DNA from 3 places in the Bacillus silvicola genome. Region 1 is predicted to be linked to each of the others. Evidence: riboswitches for the same ligand, from Rfam matches in the RefSeq annotation. Region 1 holds a riboswitch; each other region holds the start of a gene.
What was found. A riboswitch is a leader RNA that binds a small molecule or an ion and turns the genes downstream of it on or off. The one in region 1 is predicted to bind magnesium.

Region 1 (4,305 bases):
GGCATTCATCTATTTTTGAGTATTGAGATATATCAAAATTACTACTATCTCTTACATAACGCATAACCGATAGATCAATTTCATTTTTATATGCTGTATGAAAGTAACCATTTAAATACGCTAATTTCAAAACCTCATCCGACTTCTCTCCATTAGTATCTGTATGGCATACCAGGTCCATTTTATCTTCTGTCAATGTGCCTGTTTTATCGGTACAGAGAATATCCATAGCTCCGAGATTATGGATAGAAGATAATTGTTTTACAAGTACCTTCTTTTTACTCATATTAATAGAACCTTTAGCCAAATTAGCGGTTACAATCATTGGAAGCATCTCTGGAGTAAGTCCAATCGCTACAGCTAAGGCGAATAAAAATGCCTCATACCAATTCCCATTTATAACTCCATGTATCATCATAACAATAGGTGTCATGATAATCATAAATTTAATTAATAGCCAGCTAACTTTGCTTACCCCTTTATCGAATCTAGAATCAGATTTCTTGTTCAGTTTAAACTGATTCTTTGCTATTGAACCAAAGTAAGTATCTGTTCCAGTACATACAACTATCGCTTTTGCGGTACCACTTATAATATGTGTTCCCATAAAACAAAGATTTTCTAATTCAATTAAATTCTGGATTTTTCTAATTTTACGTTTTTTGTACATATGGAAATATTGATTTGATTTTTCAATGGGTAATGCTTCCCCTGTTAGAGAAGATTGATTTACAAGTAAATTTTCTGATGAGATAATTCGTACATCTGCAGGTACAATGTTTCCAGCAGATAATTCTATAATATCTCCTGGTACAAGATCCTCAAGAATAACTTTTACCTTTTCACTTTCTTCTAATACCGCCCTCTTATTTTCCCTATACGAAACATTTTTCCCCCTGAGAACAGTTACCTTTTCATATACAAGATTTTTTAATTTTTCTATAGACTTTTGAGAACGAATTTCTTGTATGAACCGAATTAACACACTTAAAGCCACCATAATACCTACAATAATAGTACCTATTTTATCATTAGTAAGAAAAGATAATATTCCTAGTATGATTAAAAGAAAAATAAACGGACCTCTAAAAGAATTAAATAATGTTATATACCATTTGATTCTTTGTTGATAAACCACTTTATTTTTTCCGTATACTCCAAGCCGCTTAGTAGCTTCCTCCTGAGAAAGTCCATGAGACGTTGTTTTAAAAAAAGCTAGCGTCGACTCAACATCACATTTTGCAATCTCACTTAGCATTTTATAATTTTTGCTTAGTACTTCCTGATTATAAAAAGATTTTTTTTTATTAATTCGCAACAACTTTACCTCCTATCCATTCAATAAAATTCCCCTGTTTTTCAAAATATAATTTTAAAACTACATTTTTTTAACTACCATGAATTTTTAATCAAATTTAGAAGCGCTATTGCACTTAAATAGTATTATTCTCACCATAAAAAGTAATATTTATTTATAAGCTTTACTCTTTAGCAGCAAAACTTTAGAATATAATGTGGTCTGTCGCTAGTATAGTGTAGACGCTTTATTTATTTTTTTTGAAGTTAGTTTTAACTATATAATGGGTTATTAAGGCCCATAAATTTTTTATAAACCTAATAGCATTTTTGCAATGGTAAAGTACAGAACTAACCCCGTCCCATCGACTAACGTCGTAATGAACGGACCCGAGATAACAGCTGGATCCAGCTTTAACTTATTTAGAATCAAAGGTAATACAGATGAAACAATTGACGACCAAATAACAATGAATAATCCTGTAATAGCTACAACTTGTGCGACTTCAGTACCTACGCCTAAAGTGTATGCACGAATTAATGCTGCCACGGCTAATGTAAGCCCAAGTAAAACACCTACTAATGCCTCTTTTTTCATGACACGAAATATATCTTTAAATTTCACCTCATTTAGAGCTACAGCACGCACCAATGTAGTTACAACTTGTGTACCTGTATTTCCACCAGTTCCGATTAACAATGGAATAAAGAAAGCCAGTGCAACTACATGAGTCAAAGTTTCTTCATAATGTCGAAGTACAGAACCAGTATATGCTTCTGCTACAAACAGAAGTAATAACCAACCTATACGTTTACGGTATATATGCCAAATAGAGGTTTCGAAATATGGCTTATCTAATGGGGTACTTCCTCCTAATTTTTGAATATCTTCGGTTGCTTCTTCTTCGAAAACATCCATTGCATCATCAAAGGTTATAATACCTACCATCCGGTTTTCCATCGTTGTTACAGGTATAGCGGATAAATCATAATCCATTAGCTTTTGTACAGCTTCTTGTTGGTCTAAGTCTACTGAAACTGAAATAACATCTGATGCCATTATTGATGATAGAGTCTTATCATCTGATGCTAGCAATAATTCACGAATAGAAACAATTCCATTAAGCTGTCCACGTGTATCAAGAACATAAATATACGATATAGATTCTACCCCTGCCCCAATTTTCCTAATATGCGACAGCGTATCTTTCACTTTCCAATTTTCCCTGGCAGCGATATAGTCAATTGTCATCAGGCTGCCCGCTGTTCCAGGTTGAAAAACCAGCAGATCTCTAATTTTTTGTTGAGATTCTTCAGATAAAAGTTGTATCAATTTTTCAGCCTGAAGTGGATGAATTGAAAGAATTACATCAACGAGGTCATCAATGGATTGCCTAGCTAATAGCTTTTCCCCTTTATCCACAGACAAGTTGGTGTAAATATTATATTGCTCCTCTGGAGTAAGGTAACTAAGAATTTTCGCTCCTTTTTCAATAGGAAAACATTTCATTAAAGATATCTGATCTTCATGATGAAAATCTTTCATTCCCATTGCAATATCATAGGACTGAGTTTTTAAAAGTTCTCGCACTAGGTGTATGTCTTTTGTCGTTAATAATTGTTGTAAATATTTTTTCATCGTAATTCCTCCTTAAGGACAGTAGTACTATTTAGTCATTTTCCCACTTCTGGGAAAACAAATTTCTTAATAAATATGGGATCAATATCATCAATCATTAGTTTTCCCCCCTTTTTTAAGAGATTTATTACAAATAAAATTTTGCATATAAAAAACCTCCCCTAGTGATTCAACTAAAGGAGGTTGATTTAAAAAAGACATAGCTAAATAAAGCTCATTCCCCCCTAGTTGAGTTTTGGCACTATACAACGTAAAGGATGAATCATTCATCACTTAGCTATCTTAAGAAGAGCCTTAATCCGACAATTCCTGTTCTACCCATTGGCATCTTTCGATATTTTTGGGCAATAGCCTGTGTTTGTATAGGAGCCTCACCTAACAGGTTATAAATATTTAAAATTTTTTGTTCGTTTCGTGTTAAAGCATATCCACTATTTTTGAGCTTGTCAAGTAATAATAAAACTTATTTCTTCATTTTTTGATATCATACCATTCCCAAATCATAGATATAAACAACTGTATACTAATTTATATTCATACAACGAACTTTACAATTTATGCGTTAAATTTTCTAAACTATAAAATTAATTTTTTATTATTACACGTGTCCCGACGCTTTATAATTGAAGATTGGTGTAAAAGTAAAATATTTAAAACAAAAACGTCTGATAGATAACAAAAATTTCAACTTGATTTCCTCTCACTTTCGATATAATCTGTATCTTGAAAAGGGATGAATTTTAAACTCATTATTTTCACATTAGATAAACACACAACATTTAATTTACTTATTAGTGCAAACAAGATTTATACAAATGAAATGATTTATAGATTTCCTTATATAAATCTCTCGCAATATTTGAAATTTAAATATAAAAAAGCAGAAAGCATTCTTGCTAACAAGAATACTTTCTGTTTTACACGAGTCTTTTAGTCACTATTTATTTTTAGTAAAAAGGATATAACTCGGGTCATAATATACCCATTGATCATCATCAATACTTAACCATCCATTTTGTTCCTTATATACAGAATATGATTCATTTTTATTTAGTTTACGAATTACTTCATAAGCCGTCCCGGGTCCCTTGCGCAGATTTACTCCAGAACCAGTTATGGTAACAACACCTATTGTATTATTGTTATCATTATTTAATACATGTAGCATTCTATTCAGAAAGGCAGCGGCTTCTCCGCGAGTGGCTGTACCTTTGGGCATAAATTCATTTTTTTCATTTCCTTTTACAATCCCTAGTCCATAAACACGTTGTACAGCTTGTTTATCATACGCTAAGTTCTGATCAGTAAAAGGCAAGTCTACTAGCTTTCCAATAATATTTTTATATTGTAACGCTCGATCAATCATAATG
Region 2 (4,305 bases), 410 kb from region 1:
TGTCGAAGAGTTAAAGAACTCTGTAGATAGTATTTCCTTTTGGGATGTACCATTACCTGTTTTAGGGGGTACTCCACCGCTACATTGGATTTTAGCGGATAAATGGGGAGATTGTATTGTACTAGAGCCGACAACTGCAGGACTAAAAATATATGATAATCCTCTTGGGGTAATGACCAATAGTCCTGAGTTTAACTGGCATCTACAAAATTTAAGACAATATATCGGTCTTAAATCGCAGCCATATGTGCCAACACAATGGGGGAATGTACCATTAAGTGCTTTTGGACAAGGTTCAGGCTCGATGGGACTCCCTGGGGATTTCACCCCACCATCAAGGTTTGTTCGGGCAGCATATGGCAAACAAAATATTCAAGGTATAGATAACGAAGAAGAGGGCATATCGGCCATTTTTCATATCTTATCAAATTGTGAGGTTCCAAAAGGTGGAGTAATAACGGAAGAAGGTACATTAGATAATAACATTTATACAAGCGCAATGTGTATGGAGTCTGGTACATATTATTACCATACCTATGATTGTAGACAAATTATAGCTATTCATTTATTTTATGAAAACTAATCAGGTTTGGAATAACAAAAAAAGAAAACTTAATTAAGTTTTCTTTTTTTATAGGCGACATGACAATACAAAAGTGGTCCAATTAAATTCAATATAAGAAAAATAACAAGTCAATATATTTCTAATCATTTTAGGTGAAGGGTATGTGATTGAGATGAATAATACATATAATGAAAAGACACATACATCGATTAAACAATTATTTAATAAGTTTTCACCAAAAGCTCCTGCCTTTTCTGGTATTAAAATTAATATTCATACAGTTAAAAACCTAATTAGAAATTATTTGAACATAGATTGCTCAATGAGGTTAAATTTTATAATCTCTGAAAAATAGAGTTATATAAAAATTATATATTATAATTATTAAACTTAATTTTATTGAAAATTGAAATATTAAGCAATATTCCTATTGCTATTAAATTGACCATTAAAGAACTTCCACCAAAACTAACAAATGGAAATGGAGTACCCGTAAGAGGAAATAGTCCCGTAATACCACCTAAATTTACAATGGATTGCATACCAATCATACATCCTATACCAATTGCTATAAAACTTCCGAATGGATCTACACATAGTTGTGCAATTTTTAAGGAACGAAGAACGATAGTCAAAACCCCTGCCAATACAATAAATACACCAATAAACCCTAGTTCTTCAGAAACTATTGCCATTATAAAATCAGTATGTGGTTCTGGAAGATAACCGGTTTTTTGAATGCTATTTCCGAATCCACGTCCAGTAATTCCTCCAGAGCCAATGGCAATAAAAGAATTTACAAGCTGATATCCTTTTCCTTGCGCATCAACAAAGGGATTGAGAATTGTAGTAATACGTGTCTTTTGAACTTCTGACAAGCTAAATTGAATTAAAAAGTATAAAAAAGGTAACCAAAAAATAGAACTGATTATAATTCTTTTAATTAATAGATTTACATTTATTCCAGAGCAAAGAAATATGCTAAAACCTATACCTAATATTAAAAGTGCAGATCCTAAGTTTGGCTGTTTATAGATTAGAAAAAAAATTGCAGCTAAAAAAAATAAAAGTTTTCCGCTACCACGCCAAATCTTTTTAGCTTGTTCTTGTCGTAATGCAAAAAAACGGGCTGTTACAAGTATTGTTCCTAATTTAAGAAATTCAGCTGGCTGTATTCCAAAGATCCATGATTGAGCATTATTTACCACTTTTCCTTTCCACAAAACCATAATTAATAAAAAAATTCCCCCAACCATAATACAGATAGAGACTATTCGTTTTTTCCATATTTCATATGGGAGAATAGCACAAACTATTAACCCAATTGTTCCTAAAAATAGCTTTGTTAATTGAGAATCAACAAAATGCCTACTGTTATAACCGTAATGTTGAACAGCAACAATGGAGCTCGCGCTATACATCATGATAATACCTAAAGTACATGTTATGAATAGAGGGAGGAGCAATAGATAATCGAGTTTTAATATTTTTTTCATTTTAATATCCTCCTGATTTACATTAACACTTAATATTACATTTGCTAATGAGTAGAATCTTGTTCTCATCAACTACTAAATAGTATTTTTGTTTTGAAAGATTCTATCGCTTACACCCTGTTTTCTTACGCAAAAATCCCCCCTAGTTACATACTAGGGGGGATTTAAATTGGCATGACTAAATAAAGCTTTCCTCCCCCTAGTAGAGCTTTGGCACTATACAACGTAAAGTAATGGAAATTGATTACTTAGCTATCTTAAGAAGAGCCTTAATCCGACAATTCCTGTTCTACCCATTGGCGTCTTTCGACATTTTTGGGCAATAGCCTGTGTTTGTATAGGAGCCTCACCTAACAGGTTTAGCAATATAAATTTTATGTATTTGTTTCGTGTAGCCAGCATAAATACTTTTTTTTTGCTTGTCAAGTAAGCATATTGCTAATTTTATATTTTTTATTGTTTTATGAATTTTGAGAAATAATACGAGAAAATGTATTTAATCATCTCGTATAGATACTTATTTTCGGCCTGTAGTGTATAATTTGATTGAGTAGTTTAACCATATAAATTTGATAAACAGTAAAGAAGATTTTAATCATAAAATAAGATTTTTGAATAATGTTCTTTTGAAGTACGGTATGACCAAAGATTCAACTCCTGCTATAAAGTTATAAATTGATCATAAACAATAAGTTTCCTATACGAAATTTCATATATTTTATAACGTTTCTTCGAACTAATTGTATTTAAATTTTATATCTTTTAGGTTGAATTTCAAATTACAATAGAATTGAATTACATTGCTCTAAAAAAGAATTTATTATGAATCGAATCGAAAGTTAGTTGACAAATATTAAATTCTGGTTTAAATTTTGAAGTAATTCAATAATCTTTGTTAGGTGAGGCTCCTGTATAGAGAAACGCTGCTGCCCAAAAATGTCGAGAGACGCCAATGGGTCAACAGGAACGGTCGGATTAAGGCCCTTTTTAATGTAGCTGGTTATAAAAACCTATGCTATACAGTGCTAAAACTCAACGAGGGAGTGGTATACGATTTGATAGAAAGGCACCTCTGGGATTTTTTGCAGAGCTGTCTTAATAATCATTTATTTGTATTGTAAAAAACCTTTACTCCTTTTTGAGTAAAGGTTTTTTTGTTTAATGTTATTTATTTTTATCTTGTCTATATTCAAAAAGGAGGTAGTTCTAAATAATAAATTGATTGCAATGTAACTATTAATGCTCTAATAAAAATTTTAGACAGATAAAATAACACAAAACCACTCATGAAACTCTAGAGTCTCCCTTAGCAATATAAGGAGGAGTTAACATGAAGAAATTATTAAATGAATTACTTGTAACCCAAAATAATTTGGATGCAGAGAAAGTTTTACGTCATCCGTCGTATGATGTTGCGCAAGAAGTAAAACGGTTTTCAATTGAAGATCAAGTCATATTACTAGATAAGATTCCTGTATTAAAAAGCTCAAAAATTCTTCAACATTTGAGTACAGAAGAAAAATATAATATCTTAATTCACTTATCTGAAAACAAAGCTAAAAAGTTACTAGATTTACAACCGATTGATGAAACAGTAGATCTACTTCTAGCGGTTCATCCGGAAAAACAAGCTAAATTAATGGCGTATTTAAATAAAATTACAAAACATAATGTAAAAAAATTAATGGCTTTCAAACCTGAAACGGCAGGAAGTCTTGTCACAAGTGATTTTGTTGCAGTTAGAGGGAATTGGTCAGTAAAAATGACATTGAAGTACATTAGGGAGCATTCTGAAAATGTAGAATCAATATCTTATATCTATGTTCTTGATAGTCATGGTTATCTTAAGGGAATCGTTTCCATACATGAGTTATTACTAGCAGCAGATGAAGAGATATTATCTACTATCATGATTCGAGAGGTAATTTCAGTACACGCTGAAGTTGATCAGCAAGAAGTTGTAAAAAAGCTACTGAATTATAATTTAGCAGCATTACCCGTAACAACAGCAAATAATGAAATGATTGGTATTATAACATTTGATGACGTAATGAATGTTATGGAAGCAGAAGCTACAGAAGATATCCAAAAGTTAGGCGGAAGTGAACCGTTAAATCAATCTTACTTTGAATCTAGTATTTGGAGCATTTTCTTAAAACGTCTACCATGGTTATTGCTTCTTTTTGTTGCTGAAGCATATACAGGTACAGTACTAAAGTATTTTGAAGACGAAATTGAAACAGT
Region 3 (4,305 bases), on a different contig from region 1:
TCTATCTTTAATAACTACACATTGTTCACTCTGTGTAATTCTATACCTTAAAAATTCTTTACGATTTGCTCCAAATGCACCTTCATCTATTTGTACTATATCTTCAAAATCTTGCTCTTCATAGTTAATGATATACTCTTCATTTGTTTCATATTTATGAAATTCATTATACACATTACATATGTATTTAGAAACATAACTCACCGCTCTGAATCCTAGCTTTTCATATAAAGGCTTTCCTTCATCCGTAGCAATTAGCATAATTGGAGTATGAGTTGATACGCTCTTAACGCATGAATCTATTATCGTTTTTCCGAGCCCTCTTCCTTTATAATCTGGATGTACAATCACCATTCCGATAGACGCTAATGCCCCTTCATATAATATAATTGCTGCACTAGCAATTACTTCTCCCTTTCCATTCCGCATGCCATATACGATACCTGAACTTAAAATGGTGTCGATTTCTTCTAAACTATAATCCCAGCCTATCCTTTCCGATAGACTAATAAGACATGATATATTATTTTCTCCAAGCTTCTCCACTACATTCACACAATAGCTCTCCCTTCTTTGTCCCTTCTCACTACACTATAACACCCCTTCACTTTGTGAAGGGGTGTTATAAATCAATCTTCATTCAATTATTAGAACAACTATATGCTACATGTCGTTTCTCAATTCGTTCTTCTATCTCTTTCATATTCTCTTTATTACTTAATAATGATTGTTTATTTTCAGTTAATAATTGTTTAAAGGATTTTCTCACTTTTTTTCGCATGTTTATTTTCCTCCTTGGGGGATGGTTTATATAAAAGATAAGAAATTATCTGTGTGTTCTTATAATAATTGATTGTTGTGAAATCTATTTGAACTTCATATGAATATCGAGTTTATTTTCTGACAACTTTGTGAACAAAAAAAGAAAGGTAGATCAAAAATGTATTTGATCTACCTTTCCATACCTTTTAAAGCATATTAATTAATATTTCAGGTCTTCCCCAGTTCATTTCGTTGCAAACGAATCGTAGTTTTTCTTCATCCATTGTGTGCACCCCTTCTTCTAACGAGCATGAAATTGGAACTTCACAATGAATTTGCGCTAATTGTAAAGAGATATTTAAGTTCTCTAAATCACTTTCAATTTTTGTACGCTGTGCTTTCGTTAATGATGCTATATTTTCTAGTACTGCCGATACTGTACCATGTTCTTGAATAAGCTTATACGCTGTTTTTTCACCAATACCTTTTACACCTGGATAATTATCACTTGTATCTCCCATGAATGCTTTTGCATGGACAATTTGCCAAGGTTCTACACCTTTCTCTTCCATGATTTTCTCCGGTGTATAATACTCATAATTTCCAATTCCTTTACGAAGAAGCATAACTGTAACGTTCTTTTCAACAAGTTGCAGTAGATCTGTATCTCCAGTTAAAATATAAACTTCCGCTTCGTTACAATATTGTTTTGCAAGTGTACCGATACAATCATCAGCTTCATAACCTTTCATACCGATGACTGGAATAGATAATTTCGCAGTCATTTCTTGCACTAAATCAAATTGTGGAATTAATTCTTCCGGCGGTGCTGCACGATTTGCTTTATAATTCGAGAACGATTCTGTTCTAAATGTCGTACTTCCCATATCCCAGCACGTTACAATGTGTGTTGGCTCAATTGCTTGTGTTGCCGTTAATAAATGTTTCATATAACCATGAATCCCATTCGTTGGGGTACCATCTTGTCTCTTCATAAATTGTCCGTAGACACTTGTTGCGTAAAAAGCACGAAATAATAGTGCCATACCATCAACTAATAATACTTTTTTCATAATACCTCTCCTACTAACAAAAAATAATAACCTCACGTTATCACGTAAGGTTATATATAGATTACCATTCTACGTTTTTGTTCAACTTTGTCTATTATACATTGTTTTTTTATATTTAGCATCATTAACAAATTAAGACGTTCTACCACAACAAGTATGAAGTATTCCTGAATACGTATTTTTACCTGTCGAAACAACTACAGCTTTTGCAGTTCCCCCAACAATATACGTACCTTTGAAACATACATTTTCAAGTTCAAGTGGATTATAGTCTTTCATCCGTTTTAATGGAATAAATCGTTTACGTTCTAGATGATAGCAGCTTTCAAATTTCTCAATACTAGCATCGTTTCCTGTCAGCATAGATTCATTCACTAATAAATCATTTGCATAAATAATACGTACATCTGCTGGTACTGTATCGCCCTCTGAAAGAAAAATCATATCCCCAGGTACAAGCTCTTGTACTGGTAGCTTCATCATTTTCAATTCATTGTTTAGCCCTGTTAGGCTAGATGCTTCTACTCTAGAAACAGTAACTGTTTCACATTGTAATTCATCACGTGCATTTTGTTTTGAAAGACCTGGAATCATTTCACTTAGCTTTATCATCACTTCCGCAATACGCGCTCTTTTTGAAATTAATTCATTTCGGCCGTATACTTGAATTCGTTTTTGTGCTTCTTTCACAGATAGTCCGTCTCTTGTTGTTTTAAAATACGCAAATACAGATTTTACATCTCTCGTTGCAATTTCAATTAATAAATCTTTATTTTTTTGGAGCATTATTTGTTCTTTTATTGATTTTTTACTTAGTTTATATGACGTGTTACCCACAGTTTTGTTTGCATATAACATATTATCGTCTCCTCCTTTATACCATAGGAAGAAACGCTTTGTTTCTCAATTTATCCACTTTAGCGTGAAAGTGTCTAGCGCTGGAATACTCAAATAAACGCTACATTATGATAAATATAAAGGGAGGAACAAGTCGTTTCCTGCCTACATCATATATTTTTGATTTGAAGCATATGGGTAACGGAACCGAGTCAGAATTTGACATGCTCCTCACCTCCTCATTTATTTTTTAGTTATAATCTATACTATGAAATTAGTCATAGCTTTGTAACAAAAAAGACCTTTACTCATAAGAGAGCAAAGGTCATTGCATACACAAATAAACGATTCCTAATATAATTAGAAATCTACGGACCTCTCCCTCACCGAGTTTTAGCACTGTATAGCATAGGTTCATTACCAGCTACGTTAAGAAAAACCTTAATTCGATCATTCCTGTTGACCCATTGGCGTCTCTCGACATTTTTGGGCAGTAGCATTTCTCTATACAGGAGCCTCACCTAACAGAGACTTATTTTCATTACATAGAAAATGTTACTCTTATTTAAAATAGATGTCAACACTTTGTATGGAAACTTTTCCTTATTACAACAACTACCTCTTGTAGAGTACACTAATACGCATTCGACTACATAAAGTGAAACTTTAATCAGTGGGAGTTTTGTTCATCCCCCACTGATTATTAGCCCTCTCCAATCGAGCTTTTACGGGCAGTTAATCTCCCAACTAACTTCTTTGCTCCAGCTGAATTTTGAAGTAGAAGTTTTACTGCCCACAAATAGCGGGATAAATTATTTGAACATATATTGCAAAAAATTAGCACATAAAAAATAAAATCCTTACGTTAAAACGTAAGGGTTTTAATATGTTACACAACCAGCAATTACAACTCCGATTGAAAGTGATAAAAACATAAGGAATAGACCGACTGCTTGATTATCTTCTTCGAGGCTTTCATTAATGTTAAAACGTGGTGTAAGCCATTCTGCTAAATAAAATACAACAATCTGTGCTAATATCCCAACTGCTCCCCACGAAACCATATCCAAAAGTGAAATAGAATTAGCAGCTGTTGAATATAAAACGATAGCTAGCCCAAGTACTCTTCCTCCAAGTACATAGCTTACCGCTTTGTTTCCTTGAGCCATTAACTTGAACTCTTTCACTTTCGTTGTTACTTCCATAAGAAAAAGGCCGATAGATAACAGTGCAAGTGATACTCCTAAATATAGTAAAAAATTAATCATTTATTTTCCCCCTTCTTAATACCTACCGGTAAATAATAAGATTCATTCCCTGTAATTTTTCCTCCAGCACGTATACCGATACCGCTCGCTTTTCCAGCAATTAAAAACGCCCCAAATACATATGAGAGCTCTTCAATCCCTTTTTCAGTTTCCAGAACAACTACTGGAAGCTCTGTATATTCTTGAAATATCGGTAGTGACGTTTTATATGTTTCATGCACATTTCGAATTATAATACTTGCGTCTTTATCACGAATCGTAATCGTATCCCCTTCCCTACCAAACGAAGGTTTTTGAACGAAAGAATTCTTTTCCAAAAATAAATCCGGCTCTAAATATGTAGGTAACATGTATTCTTTAATCCA

Region 2: linked by a shared signal. The riboswitch ahead of ACP6L7_RS33850 (FtsW/RodA/SpoVE family cell cycle protein) and the one ahead of mgtE (magnesium transporter) in region 1 are both predicted to bind magnesium.
Region 3: linked by a shared signal. The riboswitch ahead of ACP6L7_RS04315 (P-type ATPase actuator domain-containing protein) and the one ahead of mgtE (magnesium transporter) in region 1 are both predicted to bind magnesium.

Annotation. Positions count from the first base shown of each region.
Region 1 is NZ_JBNGVC010000017.1:73,153-77,457, forward strand. Features, by position in the region: gene mgtA (magnesium-translocating P-type ATPase) at 1-1,321, opposite strand, end outside; gene mgtE (magnesium transporter) at 1,607-2,935, opposite strand; M-box (ykoK) riboswitch at 3,149-3,325, opposite strand; gene ACP6L7_RS31850 (S-layer homology domain-containing protein) at 3,873-4,305, opposite strand, start outside.
Region 2 is NZ_JBNGVC010000017.1:479,657-483,961, forward strand. Features, by position in the region: partial or broken gene ACP6L7_RS33840 (choloylglycine hydrolase family protein) at 1-580, shown strand, start outside; partial or broken gene ACP6L7_RS33845 (serine hydrolase) at 738-827, shown strand; gene ACP6L7_RS33850 (FtsW/RodA/SpoVE family cell cycle protein) at 934-2,061, opposite strand; M-box (ykoK) riboswitch at 2,250-2,426, opposite strand; M-box (ykoK) riboswitch at 2,946-3,113, shown strand; gene mgtE (magnesium transporter) at 3,392-4,305, shown strand, end outside.
Region 3 is NZ_JBNGVC010000001.1:823,290-827,594, forward strand. Features, by position in the region: gene ACP6L7_RS04300 (GNAT family N-acetyltransferase) at 1-555, opposite strand, end outside; gene ACP6L7_RS04305 (FbpB family small basic protein) at 641-781, opposite strand; gene ACP6L7_RS04310 (5'-3' exonuclease) at 969-1,835, opposite strand; gene ACP6L7_RS04315 (P-type ATPase actuator domain-containing protein) at 1,968-2,693, opposite strand; M-box (ykoK) riboswitch at 3,043-3,208, opposite strand; gene ACP6L7_RS04320 (DUF350 domain-containing protein) at 3,554-3,940, opposite strand; gene ACP6L7_RS04325 (glutathionylspermidine synthase family protein) at 3,937-4,305, opposite strand, start outside.